DNA from 3 places in the Sediminibacillus dalangtanensis genome. Region 1 is predicted to be linked to each of the others. Evidence: predicted binding sites of a transcription regulator. Region 1 holds the regulator's gene; each other region holds the start of a gene.
The links. The regulator LexA, encoded in region 1, represses DNA repair genes until DNA is damaged. The targets are predictions, from matches to a motif close to CGAACATATGTTCG.

Region 1 (8,063 bases):
TCCATTTCATCTTTCCCACAAAAAAGGAAAGGATCAAAAACGGAACAGAGAATCCCAACGAATAAGCACTCATCATCACCATTCCAAGATCCGGCTTATCTGCAGATAACGAGATAACGGCACCAAGTATAGGTCCCGTACATGGCGTCCATCCCATGGAGAAAGCCATTCCGATAAAAAAGGAACCGATAAATCCGCTAGGTCTATTGCGGAAAACGATTTTATGATCCTTCATCAGAAATTGAAAATTGAATACTCCTATGATAACCAATCCAAAAAATACAATTAGAATTGCTCCAAGCTGCCGTATTGCATCCTGCCAAGTTAATAAAAACTCCCCTATAAAGGTGGTGAAAAAACCGAGTAAAACAAAAACACTCGAAAATCCAAGCAAAAACAATAATGTATGGAAAATACTTTTGCTATTCAGCATTCCGTTTTCAACCTTTATTTCGTTCACACTCATTCCAGTTATGTAAGATAAAAAAGCTGGATATAATGGCAGAACACATGGAGAGATAAACGATAGGAAGCCTGCTCCAAAGGCAATAAATATATTTAATTCTGCTGCCATTTTTCTCCCTCCTTCATTAACATAATTCTTTTGTAACTTATTTGTAACAGTGCTCGCTTCTGTATGTCTAAGCATCCAATGAATTCAATTAAAGTCCTGACATAGTAAGTGTCTAAGAGTGCGAATCACCCCGTTATATTGTAATTGCATCGAAGTTCCCACTAAACATAACCGATAAATCCGTCCTCTTAAGTGTAGCAGAAGATAGAACCGCCATTGTGACAACTAAGTGAAATTATCACTTTCTTACATATAAATCCCTTGCCGCTAAGTGACAAGGGATTTATATGTATAGTTATCAAATAGAATCTATTTTAGATACCATTGACCACTAATAAGTGGGTTCATTCATTATTTTGACTGGTTGTTCATCGCCCGCATCATTTGATTGATTTTTTTCTGCGACGGCTTTTGTCCCATTTGCATCATCAATGTACGGAGCATTTGTTCATTAATCGGCGGGTTCTTCTTAAGGTAATTCATCATATACTTTCTCGCAATGAAAAACCCCAGAGCAACACCGGCAATCAAAGCAATAATGGCAATCAATACTACCCAAATCGTGCCCATGTCACGTCTTCCTCCTTCAAGTTGTCTCTCATACAGTATAGTAAATCATAATAGAGAATACAATAGCCTTGTATTCAAGTCCTTATGACGTTTACCTATCGGTGAGATCCATCCATAATTGTCAGAATCATATTCAATAATAAAAAAGCGGCTGTTAAATCGCCTGAAATATTGAAACAACAGCTTTTCCGCTCCGGAAAAGCTAGAGGAACTTCCATATATGCAAGTCCCGGCAATCAGTAGTTCCGCAACGTCTGATTGACCTTCAATACGCAGTACGTTCCCCTTCTTTTCAAATGCATTTTCGCCGGAATGGCAAAGTGCCAGATAGTCCATTAATTCTCGTACAGGAATTTCAGAAGTAACGTATCTCGATTGTTTATAGTTGATACTATCTACTGGATAAACATCAAACTTGCGTAAAAAACGATATAAAATTTCAGAACGATAATAGTAATGATTCGCGAATTCACTGTTCACCAAAAAAATGGAGTAATTAGGCATTGGCTTGTCCCTCCCTGCTAGGAACAATTATACACAATCCAATGCGAAACGGTTGTCAAACGATGGTGGAGAATTCCGCGATTTTTGTCGCACAAGAAAAATATGAGGCCATAATAGACCCCCCCGGCTGGATAACAGCCTGGGGGGGAATTGACATTTAACCTTTGATGAGGCTCTCTGCCTGGTTGACTACATTTTCTACGGTAAACCCGTACTCTTCCAAAATCTTATCTCCGTTAGCGGAAGCGCCGAAGGTTTCTATACCCAACATTTTGCCTTCATCTCCTACATAACGTTCCCATCCGAAAGGAGAAGCCATTTCAATTGCCAGACGTTTTTTCACAGTAGACGGAAGAACTTCTTCCTGATAAGCTTTATCCTGCTGTTTAAACCGATCCCAGGAAGGCATGCTGACCACACTGACATGAATATTCTTGTTTTTCAGTTCTTTCTGCGCGTTGACGGCCAGCTGTACTTCAGATCCAGAAGCAAGAAGCAAACCGTCCGGTTGGTCACTATCAGCAGGACTAATGACGTAAGCACCTTTTTTGACTCCTTCATATGCCTGTTCTTTTGTGCCCTCCAAAGTAGGAAGGCCTTGTCTGGTAAGAACAAGCGCTGTTGGAGTTTTTGTGGATTCTAACGCTAGCCGCCACGCAGCACTGGTTTCGTTTCCATCAGCCGGACGAATCACAGACAAATTCGGCATTGCACGAAGAGATGCCAACTGTTCGATCGGCTCATGGGTCGGTCCATCTTCTCCCACAGCGATGGAATCATGCGTGAAGACATATGTTACCGGAAGATTCATAATCGCGGACAGCCTTACTGCCGGACGCAAGTAATCACTAAACACAAAGAAGGTACCAGCATAGACCTTTAATCCGCCGTGTAGTCCCATTCCATTCAAAGCTGCAGCCATAGCAAACTCGCGCACACCAAACCAAATATTTCTGCCGGAATAGTTATTTCTCGAGAAATCGCCGGCGTCTTTTACATTCGTTTTATTCGATCCAGCTAAATCAGCGCTCCCCCCAAAGAAGTAAGGTACTTTGTTGGCAATAGCATTGATTACTTCGCCGGAAGAAGCACGAGTAGCTAACTTATCTTTTCCCGTCTCGTAAGCTGGAAGCTCCTCTGTCCAGTTAGCAGGCAGTTCGCCGGCAATGGCTTCTGCCAGTTCTTTGGCAAGCTCTGGATATTCCGATTTATACTTGTCGAAAAGAGCGTTCCATTCATCTTCAGCCTGTTTGCCTTGTTGTACGATTTTTTTATCGAAATCCTGGTAGACTTCTTCCGGCACATGAAATTCCTCATGCTCCCATTCATATGCCTGTTTGGTAAGCTTGATTTCATCAGCACCAAGGGGAGCACCGTGGGAAGCCGACGAAGCAGATTTGTTGGGTGATCCATAACCGATAACCGTTTTCACTTCGATCAATGTGGGCTGTTCTGTGTTTGCTTTCGCTTTTTTAATTGCATCTCGGATAGCGGATAAATCGTTGCCATCTTCCACCCGAATAACCTGCCAGCCGTATGCTTTGAACCTTTCTTCTACGTTTTCAGAAAAAGATTGGGACAACTCACCGTCCAGCGATATATCATTCGAATCATATAAAGCGACCAACTTGCCAAGCTTTAAATGACCAGCCAACGATGCTGCTTCATGCGAGATACCTTCCATTAAATCACCATCACTGACAAGAGCAAAAGAGTGATGATCAATAATCGGATAGCCTTCCTTGTTGTACTTGGCAGCAAGATGTTGTTCGGCCATTGCCATTCCGACCGTCATTGCCAGTCCTTGTCCGAGTGGTCCAGTCGTTGCTTCTACCCCTTCTGTATGATGAACTTCCGGATGGCCTGGAGTTTTTGACCCCCATTGCCGGAAACCTTTCAAATCATCGATCGTCAATCCATAACCGGAAAGATGGAGAAGGCTGTATAACAGCATTGACCCATGTCCAGCCGATAGTACAAATCTATCACGATTGAACCAGTGCGAATTCTTCGGATTATGGGTCATGAAGTCTGTCCAAAGTGTATATGCCATCGGAGCAGCTCCCATAGGCAGTCCTGGATGACCGGAATTCGCATTTTCAATTGCATCGATTGATAGTGTACGAATGGTATTAATGGATAGTTTTTCTGTTTGGTTTACCATGTATTGTTGTAACCCCTTTCTGATTTACGGATTATGTACACCTCATATCCTATAATGAAAAAACAAAACAAACAAGCATTTCAACATGTCCATTATAATTTCATGCTGGAATGCTTGTCAAAAAAGGCTTCCTTCTCAATGATTGTTTTTCTCCCGCTGTTTTAAATCTTTTACTTTTTGGGGAGTGACATCCTTTCCTTCCGGATCAACCACTGTCATGCTCTTGAATTGGTTTTTAAAGGATTTCCGGACATTTTTCAAGTACTCTTCCCTCAATGATTGTTGTTCCTGCTTTTCTTTAGCAGTCAACCCTTCTTCTTTTGCCTTTTTAGCAAGTACATTGATTCTATTCAACTTATCTTTTGAAAGCATAAGATACTCCTTTAAATTAATTTATAGTTCTTGTTTTTCCATAAAACAGATTCTTGAAACAAAAAAACAAGTTCAGACAGAACCGAACTTGTCTTGTACATATCTTATCGTTTGTCAGAGTTGGAATCAAGGGAAACATACTCTTGAAACCTGCGGTGGACGGTGGCTTTCGAAACTGGATAGCCAAGCCCTTTCAAGGTCGCAGCTATTTCTTCGAAAGTCAGCTTACTCGCCCTTAGTCTAACCACCTCATCAATCGGGAACTCTATTCTATCTCTACCGGAGGATTCATGCTGCTTCGCTAAGTTTTTGCCCGGATCATATCCCCGTTCCATGGCTTTTCGCATTCCCCGTTTAATTTTCATATTATGGATTTTTCTTTGATATTCTTCTACAATTCCGACGATCTGCAGTACCATAGAGTCCGATTCCGACAATTGCAGCTGTCCTTGATGTGTCAGGGAATACACGGGGATTTGCAATTTGTTTAGCTGATGAAACAAAGCGATTTTTGTATTACCTCTTCCAAGCCGTGTCTCATCCTGAATGAGGAGACAGTCGGCTTGCTGTGAGGAAAAAAGGTCTAGCATCTGGAAGACGCCTTCCCGCTCAATCTCGTATCCGCTCTTTTGTTCTTCTATAACCGATACAATCTCTAGTCTATGATTAACAGCCATATTAGTTAACTCCTGCCTTTGACGCTTCAAAGAGGTTTCCTGTTCATCTTTAGCTGTGCTTACTCTACAATATATAACTGCTTTTTGCTGTTTTGTTGTCTCCACAATCTGACACCTCTTATAATGCTTTTGCTTGTAAGTTACTTAGATGGTGACCATTGAATAATACATTAATCCTAAAGTCAAAATAAATAAGGTTAAATAGAAAAGGTCTAGTTTCGAAAGTTTTTGAAACATTTTATACGCCTCCCAAATAATTAGAACCTATGTTCGTGTTTATACTTTTATTATATACGAACATAGGTTCTTGTCAACATTTTTTTCGAACGAGTGTTTGTATATACATGCCATGCATGGTATAATATTCACAATAAATACTATGTCCGAGGTGTTACACAAATGACAAAACTATCAAAAAGGCAGCAGGCAATTTTAGAATATATTAAAGAACAGGTTTTGGATAAAGGCTATCCGCCTTCTGTAAGGGAAATAGGAGAGGCTGTCGGACTTGCATCGAGTTCTACTGTGCACGGCCATTTATCGAGGTTGGAAAAAAAGGGGTTTATCAGAAGAGATCCTACCAAACCTCGCGCCATTGAGGTGCTCAGTTTGGAAGAGGCAAACGAAATTCCTGCCGGGGAAGCCACTTTCGCTCCCGTTATCGGGAAGGTAACGGCAGGGATACCAATAACAGCAGTGGAAAACATCGAAGAGTATGTGCCACTCCCCGGCACAATAGCTAATCCGGATGATAATATATTTGTATTGATTATCGAGGGAGAAAGTATGGTTGAAGCAGGAATACTGGATGGGGACATGGTAATTGTCAAACAACAGCAAACCGCTCAAAATGGGGAAATTGTCGTGGCCATGACTGAAGAAGGAGAGGCCACCGTTAAGCGCTTCTTTAAAGAAAAAGACCATATTCGTTTACAACCTGAAAATGCAACAATGGAACCAATCATTCTCAATAATGTTTCGATCCTAGGAAAAGTAATAGGTCTATATCGACATATCCAGTAAAAAGTAAAGAAAAAACCAAATCATCAGATTTGGTTTTTTTCTTTCTAGAATGATCTTCTATCTATATGTGTTTACGTTATCCATAAATTTAGTTAGCAGTGTTTCGCTTTTTGTTTTCAGGAAGCGGAAATACTACCAAGAATGCGAAATACCCCAACAATAAAACATTGAAAACAAATAACCATATGGAAGAAAAATCGTATATCTCTTGAAAATTCTTTGTGACGGCCAATACCAAAGCGGCTATCAGCACAAAACCTACATACTTGATAAATAACACCTCCCTTTCATAATTTTATTAAATTTCCATGAAAATGTCCAAAGTTTTTTCCTTTTAACAAAACTGCTCCTTTATGCACTTTATGGAACTACTAAAAAAAATACTAAGGACAAATCGTTGTTATGCTGGTAAAATATAATTCTGTATTAATTCGTAAAGGAGTAATTGCCTGTGAATAAATGGCTTTTTGTCTTTTCTTTGCTACTTATCCTCAGCTCCCTTGATTTTATAAAAGTGGACGGAGCTGCACTGGAAAAGGAAGAAGTACTTATCCGTTATCAGAGTGAGCAAAGCAAACATGAAATCATGAATGAAAGCTATGAAGTTATCAATCAATATGAGAATCTTCCTGTCCTATCCGTCTTGATAAACCCTAACAAAAAAGAATTATTGCGGAATCACGATGATATTTCATACATAGAGAAGAATAGTCCAGTTAAATTATCTGGAGAAACTGCACGAGAAATCAATCAAGCGGCATCCGTTGAAAATCAGTGGAATATGGATACAATTGGAGCTCCTCTTGCCTGGTCGGAAAAGATCACCGGAAAAGGAGTCGACATAGCCATCATCGATACTGGTATAGCCGAGCATGCAGATCTTAACATTCAAGGTGGCTATTCAACAATGAATAAGAATCCTGAATGGGTCGATGATAATGGTCATGGTACCCACATAGCAGGAATCATAGGGGCAAAGCATAATAAAACTGGTATATCCGGAATAGCTCCGGACGCAAACCTATATGCTGTTAAGGCATTAAACCATGATGGAGAAGGTAGTCTTGCGGATATTGTTGAGGCGATTGATTGGGCAATTCAGCAGGATATAGATATAATCAATCTTTCTTTGGGAACTTCATTCAATAGCGAAATATTAAAGGATATGATGAGAAAAGCTTACGAGGAAGGAATTCTTATCGTTGGGGCCAGTGGTAATGAAGGGACAGACGATTCTGTTATTTATCCTTCCAAATATCAAGAAGTCATTGCGGTTTCTGCCATAAATAAAAATAACGAACTAGGTTCCTTCTCTTCCACCGGGCCAGAGGTCGAATTAGCCGCACCAGGTGTAAATATAAGAAGTACGTATTTAAATAACACATACGCTACCTATAGCGGTACATCACAAGCAGCTCCACATGTTACTGGTATGCTTGCATTGTTAAAACAAAAATACCCAGAATTAGCATACGAAGAATTAAGAAAACTAGCTGCGGATTATACAACTGATTTGGGGGATCCTGGCTACGATGTCTATTTTGGAGCTGGTTTGATAGATTTTCGGCGTTCTGACCAAATTGCTCCCCATGAGGTTTCTGATGTTGTTATAAAAGAAAAAACACAAAATACCCTATCTCTAACGTGGGAAAATCCCGAAGATACTGACTTTGAAAAGACGAACTTCTATTTAGACAGTAAACTTATTACATCCGTGAATGGTTCGGAAAATCCAGAAATTACGTTTTCAAATTTGGAAGCAGACCAAACATACTTAATAAAATTGACGACAGTTGACACCTTTTCAAATGAATCGGCAGGGATAACAATCACCGTTAAAACGAAACCGGAAACCAATTCTGATCTTGGGTCCTCCATAACTGAAAACAATGAAGAAAGCAGTTTAGAGAACCTTCCCCAACCACCCGAGAAAGAGGAAATGGAGCAAGAAGAACAGTTGTCCGAAGGAACGGAAGAAGTACAAGGTAATACGAAAATATCATTACCTTCTAAAAAGCAAACGGAGCCAGGCAATACAGGGAAAGAAATACAACCTGCAAAAGAAACAGAAGATAGGGATCCTGGCAAGACGATCGAGAATTCAACTCCCTTGACCGGACAAAAAGCAAGCGGTGGTAAACAACAAAATAATCATGAAAAAATTGTCACTACACTTTCT
Region 2 (8,063 bases), 380 kb from region 1:
GAATGTCGTCTTTGATACAGAATTGCCGACAGCTGTTTTTTTTAAAGAAAAACTTGCAGCGGGCGATCCCAAAATTTATTATTATCGAAAACTTTCTGCTGCCAGCGAGCTATCGCCAGATGATTTAGATGAGGAATACATAAAACAGGCAGCTTACCTTCATGTAACCGGCATCACCCCGGCACTTAGCGATACATGCAAGCAAACAGTGCTTGAGGCTATCCGTCTAGCGAAAGAGAATGGCTTAAAGGTAGTGTTTGACCCGAATCTGCGTTTGAAATTATGGTCTGAGCAGGAAGCGGCTAAGACGTTGATGGAAATTGCTGCTTTAAGTGATATCGTGCTTCCAGGAATCGACGAAGGGGAACTGATGACCGGGCATGATGAGGAGAAAAAAATTGCTGAAGAACTGTTGGAGAACGGTTCAGACGTCGTCGTCATTAAACTCGGTTCAGCTGGTGCTTATTACGCTACCAGACGAGAAGCTGATTATGTTGAGGGATACAAAGTAGAACGAATTATTGATACCGTCGGAGCCGGAGATGGTTTTGCGGCCGGTTTTCTATCAGGCCAGCTACGTGGATGGGACCTTGCCGAATCGGTAAAATTGGGCAATCGAATAGGAGCTTATGCATTGACCGTTGCTGGTGATGTGGAAGGTTATCCTTTCTGGCATCAAGTCGATACGGAACAGGGAAACAAGGAAATATTGCGCTGAACAATAAGGAGGCAGAAGAAAAATGGATAAAGCTACGATTATGAAGAAAATAATGGAAAATGGAGTTCTTGCAGTTATTCGCAAAGTACCGGAAAAAGATGTAGAGCAAGTGGCTGAATCGCTGATAAAGGGTGGCGTGAATGTTCTTGAAGTAACGCTTGATGCCGAAAATGCCAATCAAATCATCCAAACTTTAAGCAATAAATTCGCCGGGAAAGCGGTAGTCGGTGCCGGAACTGTCCTTGATGCGCCCTCCGCAAGAACAGCCATTGAACATGGAGCACAATTTGTCGTCAGTCCGCTTCTCGAACAAGAAGTAATTGAGGCAACCCTTGCTCTTGATAAAGTTTCTGTTCCCGGAATCATGACGCCAACAGAAGCAATGACAGCTGTTAAACTAGGCGCCGATATTGTCAAGGTTTTTCCGGCTTCGGCAGTAGGGCCTTCCTTTCTCAAAAATGTCAAGGGTCCATTACCGGATATCACGATGATTCCGACCGGAGGCATCACGACAGAAAATGCTGCTGATTTTATAAAGGCAGGAGCGGCGGCAGTCGGAGCTGGGGGAAATCTTGTGGACAATAAAGCGATCAGGGAAGGGAACTTCACTCAGATTGAACAAGTTGCTGCAAAATATAAGGAGACGGTAAGGCAAGCAAGAGAGACGATGTAACAGATTGATAAGTTTATGGAATCTGTTTCAACAAACCCTTGTCATGAATGGTAATTATTTGACACAACAATGGAAAAGATTTATGTTTGTGAAGATAGTAGCAAAAGGAAAACTTCCTTTTTTCAAGATGTCGAGACGAGAAGATACATAGGAAGGTTTCATCTTTCTACCGCCGAGGGTAAATAGAATCAATAGATTTGCCGGAAATGGTAGATTTCTCCTGCTTATAAGTGTATCTCTACGGAGGTATTGCACTTTTATATATAAGAGAAAGGTGTGGACATGAATATGAGCAACAAACCTAAAATTGTCGTTCTTGGCGCGGGTTATGCCGGGATGATGACAACGAAACGATTGACGCAAAAGCTAGGCCAAGAAGAAGCAGACATTATTCTGGTCAACAAGCATAATTATCATTATCAATCTACGTGGCTTCATGAAGTTGCGGCAGGCACGATTGATGTCAACAAAGTCCGTATGCTTATCAGTGATGTCATCGATACGAATCGTGTAAGACTTGTCTTTGATACAGTGCAGGAAGTGAAAAAGGATGAGCAGCGCGTCGTTCTGGAAAATGGCGAGCTGGAATATGATTATTTAGTGTTCTCGTTAGGATTTGAGAAGGCCTCTTTCGGTATTCCCGGAATGGAAGAAAACGCACTGTCGATTGAAAGTGTCGACAAAAGCCGCTTGATCAGCGAACATATTGAGCATCAATTTGCCCGGTATAGCAGCGGGGAAGAAACAAACGACGAGGCATTGAACATCGTTGTAGGCGGATCTGGGTTCACCGGTATCGAGTTTGTCGGAGAACTCGCAGAAAAGGTGCCGGAACTCTGCCGGAAATACGATATCGAGCGCAGTAAGGTACGTATCATCAATGTGGAGGCTGCCCCATCGATACTCCCTGGATTTGATGAAGAGCTGGTTGCTTATGCCCGTAAATCTTTGGAAGACCGTGGAGTAGAGTTCCGTATTGGCACGAAAATCCAGGAATGCAGAGAAGATGCATTTATCGTGGGTGACGACAACGAAGAGATCAAAGCAGGTACGATTGTCTGGACTGGCGGTGTACAAGGAAGCTCTATTCTGGATAAATCCGGTTTCGAAGTGTTCAAAGGTAAAGTAAATGTGAACGGCGACCTTCGTGTACCAGGCTATGACAATATCTTTATTCTCGGAGACTGTTCCTGGGTAATGGATAAAGAAAATGACCGTCCATATCCTCCGACTGCCCAACTTGCTATCCAGGAAGCTGACACTGCTTCTGACAACCTTACAGCATTGCTGCGTGGCGGCAAGCTGGAAGATTTCGTTTTTGATAATAAAGGAACGGTGGCTTCATTGGGCGGCAGCCATGCAATGGGAACCGTTTTCTCCGGATATAAGTTGTACGGTAAAACTGCCCGCGCCATGAAAAATGTCATTGATAACCGTTATCTATTCATGCTCGGCGGACCAAAGCTTGTCTTGAAAAAAGGGAAACTTCGTCCATTTTAATAACCAACCATCAAAACGCTCAGGGAGGGAAGTAGGTTGAAAAACACATTTCTTGTAACACTGCTTGCGGTCCTTTCTACGGTTGTCTATGCCGTAGTTTTGAGGAAACAGGAAGACAACAAACATTTTTGGTAATAAGCATAACCGGAATCCATTAGGGGTTCCGGTTTTTTTCTTTAGTCTCTTATCGCAGTCTTTGTTGTTTTTACTCTTTTGTTACCGAATCCTCACTTGGTCCAGAATTTTTGACTTGAAGACAATCGAAGAAAAAACGCTTGCACCTTCTTTACAAGAAGGAGTAGAGTAGATGCAAACATTCGTTCCCTAGATTAGTTATCCGTGTTATAATGGTGGAAGCCTTAGTTTGGGTTTACCTTCTCCTTTTATATTTCCTTCGTATGCTGTTCCGGACATAATTCTCCCCGAAAAAAGTAAAGATGGGTGATACACATGAAATTAATATTAGCTGAAAAGCCTTCTGTGGCAAAAAATATTGCAGATGCTTTAAATATAAAAACAAAACAGGATGGTTACTTTCAAGGTAATGGTTATTTGGTTACCTGGGCATTTGGTCACTTGTTGCAATTATTTGACGCAAAAGATTATGATCGTTCGATGACAAAATGGAAGATGGAAAATTTTCCATTCATACCGGAGAAGTTTCAATATAAAGTGAAAACGGATATCCGCAACCGCAACCGGGCAGATGGAGGGGCACAAAAACAGCTTCATGTGATTAAGCGCTTGATGAAGCGACCTGACGTAGAAGCAATTATCTCTGCGTGTGACTATGATCGGGAAGGCCAGTTAATTGGCGACAGCATCATCGACTATATCAATCCCAAGCAACCTGTCTATCGATTATTGATCAACGAGTGGACCCAAGAGGAAGTGCTTCGGGGACTGAAAACCATGCAACCGAATGAAAAGTTGCGCGCCTTGCAGGATGCCGGGATCAGCCGCCAATGGGCGGATTGGGTAATCGGTATCAATTTAACCTCTGTTGCTACCCTTAAATACCAGCAGGGAAGTGGAAAGGCACTTAATATCGGACGGGTTCTGCTGCCGACATTGAAGATCATTTATGACCGGGATAAAGAAATCAAATCATTCATTCCGGAAGATTATTTCAAGCTGACCGCGACATTTTCTACTAAATCCGGTGGAACGTTTCAAGGTGTTTACCAGGAAAATGAACAAGAAAAATTCAAACATAAGCAGCCACTTGAAGAAATCGCCGGTAAAATAGCCGATAAAAAAGCAACCATAATAGATAAACAGGTCGAGAAAAAGAAAGAGTTCCCTCCATTCCTTTTCAATCTGTCCAATTTACAAGGATATATGACAAATAGGTATAACGGATGGACATCGGACAAAGTACTAAAAGTTGCTCAATCACTTTATGAAAAGAAGTGGATCACTTATCCCCGTACAGCAAGTACGGCCCTGGATGAAAGCCTGGCAGGAAAAGCGGCAACGGTATTAAAAAAGTTGGCTGAAGATGTTCCGTATAAAGAAGAAATCCGTTTCTCGAAGTCAAAACGGGTCTTTAACAATGCTAAAGTGGAAAGTCATAGTGCAATTATGCCTACTTATGTAAAACCAAAGCGGCTCACTAAGGACCAGGAACTCGTCTACCAGGCAATAAAAAACAGATTCATTATGCAGTTTATGCCACTTGCAGAATATGAAGAAACAAGGCTTTTCACTAAAGTTGAAGAACTGGAATTACCAGGTTTGTTCTATTCGAAAGGCAGAGTCCAGTTAAAGGAAGGATGGAAGCAGGTAGAAAGTATTCAGTCAAAGGAAACGATCCTTCCTAACGTGGAACCTAAAGAAATGGTCGCAGTTAAGGGTAGCGATGTTTCTTCCCATGTAACCAAGCCCCCAAAACCTCATACTGAAAAAACATTGCTTCGATTAATGGAAACGTGCGGAAAGGTTTCGAAGGAAAAAGCTCTAGATCAGGAAGAGGAAGTTACAGAAGTACTATCAGGCTTTAGTATCGGTACTCCAGCAACAAGGGCTGAAACAATAAAAAAATTGAAAGATGTTGGGTATATTACGATGCAAAGAAAAAATCTGGTATGTACCGAGCTTGGAAACAGGCTTGTGGAGACTTTTCCGATTGATCGTTTATTCGACTTAGAATTTACTGGAAGATTAGAGAAATCACTTGCGGATATCGAAAAAGGCAAAGTGGATAAGGAGCGTTTTTTGGAAACCGTATTCTCCTTTACGAAACAATCCGTGGGCACGATTAAGCAGGAAGCGAAGGTTACGATAAATAAGGTTGAGCGGCAAAAAGGGACGAAAGAGGCACTCGGAAAATGTCCGGTATGTGGCAGCAAAGTCGTCGAAGGAAGTAAAGGATTTGGTTGCAGTAATTGGAAGAGTGGCTGTAAATTTGTCGTTTGGAAAAATGATAAATATTTAGCCTCAATGCGAAAACGGGCGACAAAAACGTTAGTAAAAGGATTGTTGAAAAATGGACGGGTATATGTGAAAGGATTGACTAGTAAAAAAGGCAAGAAGTTTAACGCCTATTTAAGCTATCAAAAAAATGCATCCAATGACTATTTCAGTTGGAAAATGGATTTCACCAAATAAATAGAAAAGTTTGTCAGATGTTATGACAATAATAAAGCAGGGATTCATGGCCTGTGTTATCTTTAACTTACAGAACATAACAGCTGACCAAATGGAAGCTTTGCCATCCACCACTTGGTTGATAGCTGCAGGTTTTGTACCCAAAGTTTGCGTCTCCCTCTTTTCTTTGCAAGGTGTCTGAATGATTGCCGCCAGTCCAACGGCAATCGCAAAAAAGCCAAACCGGCTCCCAAGCGGCCGGTTTGGCTTTTTGTTTTTACAGGAAATGATAAATTTAACTGTCTGGGGATCATTAGTGGCTGAAACAGCCACGTCCAGCTTCAGCGCCTCGAGGTCTTAAGCCCACCCTCGGTGTGGCAAAAAGCGCCACGCCGAGGTTGTTCTTAAGCTTGTCGGAGGCCCGAACGATGTGGGTCATGCAGGCGTTGCCACAGGACGTGGCGGCTTTAGCCTGTACTCCTTTAAACAGGCGCTTGCGCTTTTGTCCATTTAGGAGACATAAAAAAAAGATTAGCTAGAAATAGCACACCATGTTATGTGGTGTTGGTCAGCGGTCTGCCAAATAAATACAGTGAACTTCACGGTGCATCCGTTTAAAGCATAACAAGAAGAGAAATTTTATGGTGATCGGAAAGGGTGTATAGAAATCACTCTCGATATTTTTCAATGCTTGTTTTAACAGAATCCATCATCTTTTGGAAGGAATCTGCTGCAGCAACGGTGTTCCGCTGCTTGATTGCTTCTAGCAAAGCTACATGGAAAGGGTAGCTTTGATCAAAAATATCATCTTGACCGAAGGGTTCATTCCAGAACTGGTGGAAAGTGTCCCACACAGAATCAATAATACTGGTGAGCAGCTGATTGTTGGCGGCATCGTATAAAGCCTGATGAAATCCCGCGTCTGCACGGTTGGCTTGTTCGCGTTTTCCTTCCTCAATGTAACGCACATAGTCCGTTAAGTGTTGCTGCATGATGGTTATATCTTTCTCTGTTGCCTTATGGACAGCTAAATCAACCGCTTTTCCCTCTAAAGCCATTCGGACATCAAGCGCATCCAGTAAAAATTTCTTTTCGTTTTCTACATCGAAAGCTGTCCTGATATAAAAAGGTTTTGCGTCTTTTATAAATGTGCCTTTTCCATTTAATACTTCTAGGATGTCTTGTGATTCTAGTAATTGCAGTGCTTCCCGCAGTGTGGATCGTCCAATACCCAAAGCATTCATTAACTCGGTTGTAGCAGGAAGGCGATCTCCGGAAGTAAGGTTTTCCTTTTTAATATATTGTTTTATTTCATCGGCTACCATTTCGGATAGTCTTTTTTTCTTTACTGTTTTCATGTAAGCACCTCGCAAATCAACTAACCCTATTATAGCAAAAAAGTAAATAATTGATGAGTACAGCAAGCTGGAAAGAAACAATAAGGTATTTTGTTAGATATTCGACTTTTGACCAGTATTAGAAACTGCGTACTGCGATGTAGATGACTCCATCTGTGGATTACCACTTATTCTATAAAGGAGGGGGTAGCCGCATGAAAGTTGAGTTGCAGTTCCTTTCTCTGGTAGTCGTCAATCAATAATTATCAGAAAAATTAGACCTTTCATACAGGTGGATAGTATGATAGTATAAGCATACACGATATTTTAAGCAGAATCCTGCAAGAAAGAAGGATGAAAAATGTATTACAGCGATGAAGAAATTTGCACACAACTTGGGGAGTCTTTCAGTGACCATCATGGGGCTGTGTCACCTCCTGTTTACCAAACAAGCTTGTTTGCGTTCGATTCATTTGAAGCCTTCACCGAAGCACAGAAAAGAGAACGCGAAAATTACGTTTATACCAGGGGGCTCAATCCTACTACTGAAATACTGGAACAAAAGCTCGCATTACTGGAGAGGGGGGAGAAATGCAAGTGTTTTGCTTCGGGAATGGGTGCCATTAGCAGTATCTTTTTATCCCTGCTGCGAAGCGGAGATCACGTTTTATTTGTGAATAACATCTACGGACCGACAATTCAATTGTTGGACCACTTAAAACGCTTTTATATCGATCATAGTTCGGTAGGCAATAGTCTGGAGGAAATGGAAAAGGCGATCAAACCAACTACTAAGCTTATTTACGTAGAAAGTCCAGGAACGATGTTAATGAAGGTTGTAGATCTTCAGCAAGTTGCCCATATTGCCAAAAAGCATGGAATCATCACGGCAATAGACAATACGTGGTCCACGCCGATTTTCCAGAAACCTTTGCTGCATGGGTTTGATTTATCGGTCCATTCCTTGACGAAATATATCGGCGGTCATAGCGATGTCGTAGGCGGAGCGGTAATTGGAAAGGAAGAATTAATCGATACTATCTCAAAATATGGTTTTCAATTAAATGGAGCCGTTTTATCTCCCCACGATGCATCCTTGATTATCAGGGGACTGCGGACATTGCCGATCAGGCTAAGACAGCACCAACAACATTGCCTGAAGGTGATCGATTACCTGAAAGGTAAGGAGGAGGTACACCGTATTCACCACCCAAGTCTTCATTCTGAGGAAGACCGTGTTATCAAC
Region 3 (8,063 bases), 960 kb from region 1:
CGGGAAGCATCAAGCGCTCTTTCCAAGGCGGAAGAAGCCTTGCGCAGTGCAGAAAATTGGGGGACGCTCGATATGTTCGGCGGTGGGATGATCACCACAGCAGTTAAACATGGTCGCATTGACGATGCGAGTAAAGAGGTACACGTAGCCCAACGGTTGTTGCGTAAGTTTTCGAATGAACTTGATGATATCGGTAACTCGTTTGCAGTCGACGTTTCCATATCCGGCGGCTGGACTGTGGCTGATTACTTTTTTGACGGCCTGATAACGGACTGGTTTATTCAAGGCCAAATCAAGGATTCGCTTGAACAAGTCAGCACAGTCAAAAGGGAAACCGATCGGACGGTGGCCAAGCTGGAGGAACTGTTCGGAGATGTAAAACGTAAAATCGAGGAACTGGAGGGAAATAAACGCCGACTGCTTGAAACACCGCTCTAAGGCCGGCGGTGGGTGACCATATCTTCCTCCTCCGTAATGAAGAAGGGACGATCCGGACAGTTGGATAACAATCCGAGCTTTTCCAGTTTCAAGTAGTTGACTTGTTTGTCGGGGTCTCCTTCTGTTACCGGAAGCTTTCCGGTTTGCTCACGATAATGGTCGACAGCTTGCTGAACTTTGTCCAGGTCTTCGGCGAGCTGTTTATCTTTTTCCTCGAAGATCTCATACGTTTCCCGGGACATGTAGTACGTTTGTTGCGGCTTGGCTTCCAAATAGGGAGCAAGCAGCTGGTAGTCAATCGTCCTGTCGGAGTTGATAATCACTTCCAACGGTATTTCAGAGGCCAATTCTGCGCTGTATCGCCGGACGGCATCTTTCACCTCTGAAAGGCTCACCGGCTTAACGGGGAGTTGTTTCTGCTGCGACTCGTTTTTCTGTTTTTTGTTCTTTTTCCACATGGCGTTTCCTCCTTATTTGAAAGATTTAATACCTTTGATATATCTAGAGTATAGCAAACCTGCACGCCGGGGTTAAAACGTTTTCATTATGAAGAGGCGAGTATGACAAATAGCCGTATTTTTTTACAAAAAATTCAATTTATTCTACCATTTTATTCAATTTTCTGGTAAATTAGGGGTAGGCCTTTCACATGCCTAACTATTGAATGAAGGGATGGTAGTCTATGATGTATGAAACGCATTATGAAGTAACTCCGCTTACGCTTGCTGTCATTGGAGGGGATAAAGGGAACAGGTTTTCTTCCCGGGTCCTGGAAGAAGAAGAAATAATCCAGGTGAAACAGCCGGCAAGCAAAATCATCGACCTTGCCTGTAAGTTCTTTGGGAGCAGTCTGCGGGGCAGGCAGGAAGGGACCAAGGATATCTGCAACATTACACACAAAGTACCTGTCTCCATTGATCCTTCGAGCGGTATGTATTTTTTCCCCACAGCTTCTCCTAATAGCCCTCAATGCTCGTGGATTGCCCACTCGCATATCGATCGAATCAGCAAGGCTGCGAATCAATCCACAGAAGTTATCTTCAAGAATGGAACTTCCATTACACTCCCTGTTTCTCACGGCATCATTTTGAATCAAATTCAAAGGACTGCGCAATTTCGTTACTTGCTTGATCACCGGATTAAGTATTTGTGGAAGAATAATGCTGATATGGTTGCTGAGCCTTTTGTATAAGTTCCCGTAGAATGGTTTCCACTTTTTTTCGAATGGCAGGATTAAAATAGTTTCTTTTTTCTTCTCGTCCCTGACAGATAAATAAAAAAGAGGAGAAAGAATCATTTTTATTTAAAGAGACGACCTGCAGCTGTTCATTTGCCATACGGCTCCGAAGCTGTCGGCGTTCTGCTACAGCTTCCTGCTCCATTTTGCCAAGCAGGTCTGTGTAAGGCTCTTTGATTTTGAAACTGCCTGTTTGAATGCTCTGCAGATCCTTTTGGATGACCACAATGGCCATGGAAAGAAATAGAAAACGGGAAGCAACGGAAAGCTGTTCTTCGCTGAGATAACGCACAATTACTCCTCCTTACCGAACATGTGTTCTATTATACCCCAAACCGATTGATTCTAAAACCAAAACCTGTGAAAAAAGTAAATAAAGGCAGTGAAAGGCCGGAAACACGAAGCAGGTCAATAGGACATCGGCATGGGCTGTTATTTTTTCTGTATTTCGGATACCCTATGATTGGGTGATAAAAAATGAAAGCAACCGAATTGGAAAGCAAGCGTTTCGACAAAGCGCTTGATGAAATTCTCGATTTATTCAACAACCTGGAAAACGATGCACCGATCATTGATTTCGGGCAGGATGTCCTCGACAATATTGCACGAGCCAAAAAGAAATATGGAGATAAAATGGTGGACGAAAAAATAAATACAGTAGTAAGGGAAATGCTTTCCTGGCTCGAACTGGATGATGTGAAACTGGATTCGGAGGAAGAGGAGAATGAGCAGGACGGTGAATCCTGAAAAAGCTTATATGCGTCGAATGTAGTCGGCTCCTTCTCCCGGCAATCCTGCCGTTTACTCAATTATTTCCACGTCCACGATGGCTTCGACGGGAAGAAATTCGAGACCGTCGTGGTTTTCGATTTCAAGTTTACCCATTCCCACTCCTTTTATGAAACCTTCCAGCATTTCGATTCGCTGTGCTTCATAGAAGTAAAGGGAAACTTTTTGTTTGTATTCGATTGCCTGCATGATCGTTCGCTGCATTTCCTCTAATTTATCACTGCTGAGAATCGGTTTTTCAACGTCCTTTTCTGATTCATACCACTGATTGAGCATTTCCACATGCTCAGGCAGCATGAGGGAAGTCCACTTAATGGTTCCCCGGTCCTGATGTTTGCCTTGCATGACTATGCCCCCCGACGTCGCAGTTTTTTAGCCGGATGAATGGCCAAAATGTTTTCCAGGCGAAAAGTCCTGACTTGCTTGCGGTAAAAGCAGTAAGCCACCACCTGTTCTTCTTTAATCTGGAGAATTCGGACTATGCGCTGTGACAGCCGTCCGTTTTTAGCCTGATAAATCATTTCTACCTTTGTTTTGTTTTCCATAGCCAGATGAAGCACAGTTTCCATTTGTTTTCACTCCTTAAAGGGAACGTTTGTTCTTATTATATGCAGAATGCGATTATTTTACAACCAAATAAACCCTGGTAATTTATACCTAACCTGCCGGAGAAGAGTAACTGCCATTCTGCCTAATCAATAAACACTGCCTTTACGGGCAACAAAACGGCTGTGCTACAGGAGTCAAGAAAATAAAAATCCAGTTTATAAAGATGAGTGGAACAAACAGGTTGAAGCTTCAGCCCTTCCACACGAAGCCATGAGAGGGACAGGCAAAAATAAAAGGAGCCTGGGACAAAAGCATCGTGACCAAAATGAAAACCGAACGATTCCCAATTCGTTCGGTTTTTTTGATGAGCTAAAAGCAAATGCTATGAAAAGTGCCACTTTCCACTCCGGCAAGGTACTGCGCTTTCCGCGGGCATGGCTTCAGCTAACTTGGCAAAGCATACCGCTTTGCCAAGTGGATCTTCAGCTCGCGCTCATCCCGCTGGAGTCTGCGTACCTTGCCTCCGTTGAAGGAGATACCTTCTCTTCAGATGTGATTTCCGTGTTGCCCTATTTCTGTTACAGATAGAAAGCTGAGCTGCATGGAAACCGCTTATTTATGCTATTATCAGATTGTAAAGAATAAAGGAACCCCCATGCTGATTTTCGTCTTCGTCACTGTTTAGATACCTATCAGCCAATAGAAGAATACGGTTTATCTTGTCTTGATCATGTGGAAATCAGAGCACAAAAACGTAGCGATTCGAAGCACGTATCAAACAACAGGATAAAAAGAAAATACACAAATAAAACCGAACGAATTTGATTGGCATTTGGAATTCGTTCGGTTTTTGCTTTGTTGGTCATGTTTTGTCCCGGCCTCCTTATTTAGAAGGGAAAATAGAAAAAAATCAGAAACAAGGCAATAGCAATCAAAAAAGTTGCTCCATAAATGATACTTAGCAAGGGCACATTTTCCTTCATCGAGCGCTTTTCATAGTCCATCGAACGATCCAACTCCTGTTCATGCCGATTCTCGGCTTTTTCATAGACCCTCGCTTTGTCTGACTCCGACTTTCCTAATCGCAATGTTATAATAAGGGCAGCGATACAGACGATAAAGGCTGAGATCATCAAAAAAACATACATGTTATCCCCCCTAAAAGGTTCTCTGTCTCTATTATCTGTGTTTATTAGAAGAAAAACAACGGGAGAATGTGACACAGGGGACACCCTCTAACAGAAAAAGACAACGGACTGGGCAATTTTCCTTGTTTACATTACAATTAAAATAGGGAAACTGGTTAGTAAGCAGTACATAACTGCAAGTGCGGGTGCGAGGAGAATAGAACTTGTACATATTTAACATAGATATCAACGAACTTAGAGAATTAATTGAAAGTAATAGATTTGATGATTTGCTGATGCAGCTATTGAAAACGTATGAAGGCCTCGGACCGCTGCCGGGCATTTTACTGCCTTTCATTGAGGCTTTTCTGCCGTTTTTGCCGCTGGTCGTTTTTGTGCTTGCCAATGCAGCGGCATATGGATTGCTCGAAGGCTTTTTGTTTTCCTGGATCGGTGCCAGTGCCGGGGCTTTATGTGTCTTTATGCTTGTGCGCAAGCTTGGAAATAAACGTTTTTTTATTTGGCTGCGGAAAAATAAGCAAGTGGAGCGGGTGACCGAATGGCTGGAACGGCACGGATTCGGTCCGTTGTTTTTGCTAATGTGCTTTCCGTTTTCTCCGTCTTCTGTCATCAATATCGTCGCTGCGTTGTCCAAAGTCAGCTTTCAACAATTCATCCTTGCCGTGCTATTGGGAAAGACGGTGATGATTTTTACGATTGCCTTCGTGGGGGACAGTATTGTTTCTTTTGCCCAGAACCCGGTCAAGACAATCGTCGTCGGAATCTGTATTCTGTTGTTTTGGATCTTCGGTAAATTCTTAGAGCAGCGGCTGCAAAGCAAGGCCAGGGAACGAGGGTAGCTTTTAAATAGAGGATTAATATTTTTTCTGAAGGGTAAAATATGGATAGAAACAGCACCTGGAGGAAAAGACAATGAAAAGAATAAATTATTGGAAAGTATTACGGACGGTAGTGATTGCAGGAATACTGGCAGTACTTTTCCGTTCGTATTTATTTGCTAGTTATGTTGTGGACGGAAAATCGATGGAGCCTACCCTGTATGACGAAAACTTGATCATGGTGAACAAGATGGCCTATGACTTGCACAATATCAACCGGTTTGATGTGATTGTCTTTCACGCTAATGAAAAAGAAGATTACGTGAAACGTGTAATCGGCACCCCGGGAGATACGATCGAGTACAAGAACGACCGTTTATATCTGAACGGAGAGCCGGTCGAGGAAGAGTATTTAGAACCGTTTAAAAAGGATGATGGCAAACCGCTGACAGAAGATTTTTCCCTGGATGGAGTCACGGGTGAGAGTGAAGTGCCAGAGGGGAAACTGTTTGTCATGGGAGATAACAGACGGGAAAGCCTGGACAGCAGGTATTTCGGATTTGTTTCCCAAGACGAGGTCGTCGGAAAGGTTGACGTGAGATACTGGCCGCTTTCACAATTAGGTGTGAGCTTTTAAAAAAACTTTTCGCACGCTCAATCTTACAGTGATACAAAATGCAACCTAGTGAAACCTGAGAAGCTAGTTCTATGTTATTATAAAGTGCTTAGACTCGCTTTGACAGAATACTTCGCTTTCCGCAGGCTTCGCACGGAGAGCGTAGTGTATTTCCGTAGCACCGTATTAGCACCTTACATTACCATGATAAAAAATGGTACGCCATATACGTGGGATGAAGGTAATTGGGATAAAACGAAACAACCAACAGGGACAGTCATCTCAGGAGGGGCTGTCCCTATTGGTGTGTAATCAAATGATCAACAACAGCAGGGTGTAGCCGGCAACACCCGTCAAAAAAGCGCCGAAGCTGCTTTGTCTTTCTTCGGGAAGCTCTTCTTTTAAAATATTGAGAATGACACCGCCGGCAAGAAAAGCTGTTAAAAAGGAAACAAGGAACGGCTTCACCTCATACAAACTTCCTACTATCCAGCCGACCAGCACTGCCACGCTCAGCAGCCAGCGGCCGTATTTATCATAAACCCTTTCGTGTCGTTCGCGGAGACTGAAATCATTAATGATAAAATGGACAGCCAGCGCCAGAAAGTAAAAAAACATTCCTGTAATGTCCGTAAATTCCTCAGTAATCAATAAATAGCCAATAATCGCATTATAAAAAAAGAAGGAACCAATATGGGTCCAAAAAACTCCCGTATTGGTCTTACCCGGACCGGCAGCGTTATTTTTTCGTTTAGACACTTTTACCATCCGTTCCAGTCCATAAAAAAGGGTCAGTCCTGCAAGGGCGACCAGGTAAATATGTGATTCCAGAAAAGATAAACCTTCTGTAGTCAATGTCTCTTCGACAGCCTGCTGGTGTTCATTCAGATCGGGCAATAAATGAATAAACACATATGCGACAGCAACGCCGCCGGAAATAGACAGAAGCCTGCTCCTCGGTACATTGTTCAGGAACAGCAATTTTTCGGAAAATAAATGAATCAAAACAAAACACAAAGCAAACAAAAAACTCATCCAGAACATGTAAATTCTTCCTCCTTCCCTGACTCTTTCGTTATTCCCTGTTTGGTAAAGGATTATCCGGATTTTTTCTACCAAAAGAAAGCTTGTCCAATCTCTGGTCAGACCGCTATGTAATTGAATAAAACGAACGTTTGTTCTATAATGGGATAGAAACAGCAAGGGAGCTGTTTTTAATCAGGCAGCACCCTTGCAAAAACGGTCAGCCCGGTAAACAGGAGTGGAATCAGCAGCAATACTAGCGAAAATCCGATTGTTGGAGCTAAAGCAGATCCCATAGTAGCACCAGACAAAAGGGTAAACGAGTAAATCGCAACAGCACTTGTTCCGGCGGTTGCATGACGTCCAACCAGGAGTACAACCATGGGGATGGTCAGCGATGTGGATACAATCATGAAAAAGGAAGCAATTGCAATGGTTCCTACATTTAAATGAATAGCCGCTGGAAGAAACCCGGCTGCCATAATCGCCAAATGCAGCCGCAGTACCCGTTTGGCTCCGAATTTTTTCAACACAATGCTTGTAAAAAAAGAAGGGAGAATCCCGATTAAGCTGATGGCGCGGAACAACTGCAGCGGAATCGGAAATTCGGGCCAGCTGGTATAAAGATAGATTTCAAAAGCCCCATAGAACAGCATGATCGGAAACAATAGGAAAAAGGCGATCAGGTAAAGACTGCGGACAATGCGGTTGCGCAAGCATGATAAAATAGAAGCAGTAAGTTTCTTGAACTGAAGACCGTTTGCTTTGGCAGATGGTTGCAAGGTAAACAATAAAAAAATGAAACAGGAAAGATAAAATACACTGAAGGCAATGAACACACTGGAAACAGAAAAAATATCGGCGAATGCTGCTGCAATAATTTGACCGAATACACCGGCAAAAAGGAATCCGGTATTGATGAGAGCGATGGCTAATCCCTGCAGGGCGGGGGAAAAGCTGCGAAAACAATAGCCGAATGCCAGGGGTGCGAAACTTGCAGCAAGCAGCCCTTGTATTACACGCAATAATAAAATAGATTCGATGGAATCAGCCAGGGCGATGGCCGCGGTTATTAGCGTCAATATAGCCATACCGGTCAACATGATCCGGCTTAAAGGCAGCTGATCGGCTAAAAACCCGAAAAACAAAAGACCGAATGCGTATGCCAGGATAAAGAAAGAACTGGCCAGAGAAGCATTCCCGATTGATACGTTGTACGTTTCGGACAGCAGCGGATGCAAGGGGATCATTACATACAAACTGCTTGCGACAAAAACAGCACAATAAATCAAGGCGGCCGCGCTAATCGTTTGCTTGGCCATTCTGCCGCCTCCTTTTCGATAGACTAGTGTACTATATGTTTCAAGGATAATTTTGTGAAAAAGGGGAGAGAGTGACGATGGGTGTCCGGTTTTTATTAGGAAAAGCAGGGGCTGGAAAAAGTA

Region 2: the regulator LexA is predicted to act here: its motif matches at 3,202-3,215, upstream of ERJ70_RS07610 (type IA DNA topoisomerase).
Region 3: the regulator LexA is predicted to act here: its motif matches at 3,053-3,066, upstream of ERJ70_RS04685 (WYL domain-containing protein).

The regions. Positions count from the first base shown of each region.
Region 1 is NZ_CP046956.1:1,883,117-1,891,179, reverse strand. Features, by position in the region: gene ERJ70_RS09490 (cytochrome c biogenesis CcdA family protein) at 1-574, opposite strand, end outside; gene ERJ70_RS09485 (YneF family protein) at 926-1,144, opposite strand; gene sirA (sporulation inhibitor of replication protein SirA) at 1,190-1,648, opposite strand; gene tkt (transketolase) at 1,806-3,812, opposite strand; gene ERJ70_RS09470 (DUF896 domain-containing protein) at 3,948-4,184, opposite strand; gene ERJ70_RS09465 (YneB family resolvase-like protein) at 4,289-4,966, opposite strand; gene lexA (transcriptional repressor LexA) at 5,261-5,884, shown strand; gene ERJ70_RS09455 (S8 family serine peptidase) at 6,336-8,063, shown strand, end outside.
Region 2 is NZ_CP046956.1:1,503,099-1,511,161, forward strand. Features, by position in the region: gene ERJ70_RS07595 (sugar kinase) at 1-718, shown strand, start outside; gene ERJ70_RS07600 (bifunctional 4-hydroxy-2-oxoglutarate aldolase/2-dehydro-3-deoxy-phosphogluconate aldolase) at 741-1,391, shown strand; gene ERJ70_RS07605 (NAD(P)/FAD-dependent oxidoreductase) at 1,680-2,891, shown strand; gene ERJ70_RS07610 (type IA DNA topoisomerase) at 3,342-5,501, shown strand; gene ERJ70_RS07615 (FadR/GntR family transcriptional regulator) at 6,149-6,838, opposite strand; gene ERJ70_RS07620 (trans-sulfuration enzyme family protein) at 7,179-8,063, shown strand, end outside.
Region 3 is NZ_CP046956.1:921,701-929,763, forward strand. Features, by position in the region: gene ERJ70_RS04655 (hypothetical protein) at 1-438, shown strand, start outside; gene ERJ70_RS04660 (DUF3939 domain-containing protein) at 435-896, opposite strand; gene ERJ70_RS04665 (competence protein ComK) at 1,121-1,630, shown strand; gene ERJ70_RS04670 (YhjD family protein) at 1,578-1,967, opposite strand; gene ERJ70_RS04675 (hypothetical protein) at 2,153-2,422, shown strand; gene ERJ70_RS04680 (YolD-like family protein) at 2,477-2,809, opposite strand; gene ERJ70_RS04685 (WYL domain-containing protein) at 2,812-3,033, opposite strand; gene ERJ70_RS04690 (hypothetical protein) at 3,901-4,161, opposite strand; gene ERJ70_RS04695 (TVP38/TMEM64 family protein) at 4,365-5,000, shown strand; gene lepB (signal peptidase I) at 5,074-5,616, shown strand; gene ERJ70_RS04705 (hypothetical protein) at 5,908-6,639, opposite strand; gene ERJ70_RS04710 (MFS transporter) at 6,810-7,940, opposite strand; gene addB (helicase-exonuclease AddAB subunit AddB) at 8,018-8,063, shown strand, end outside.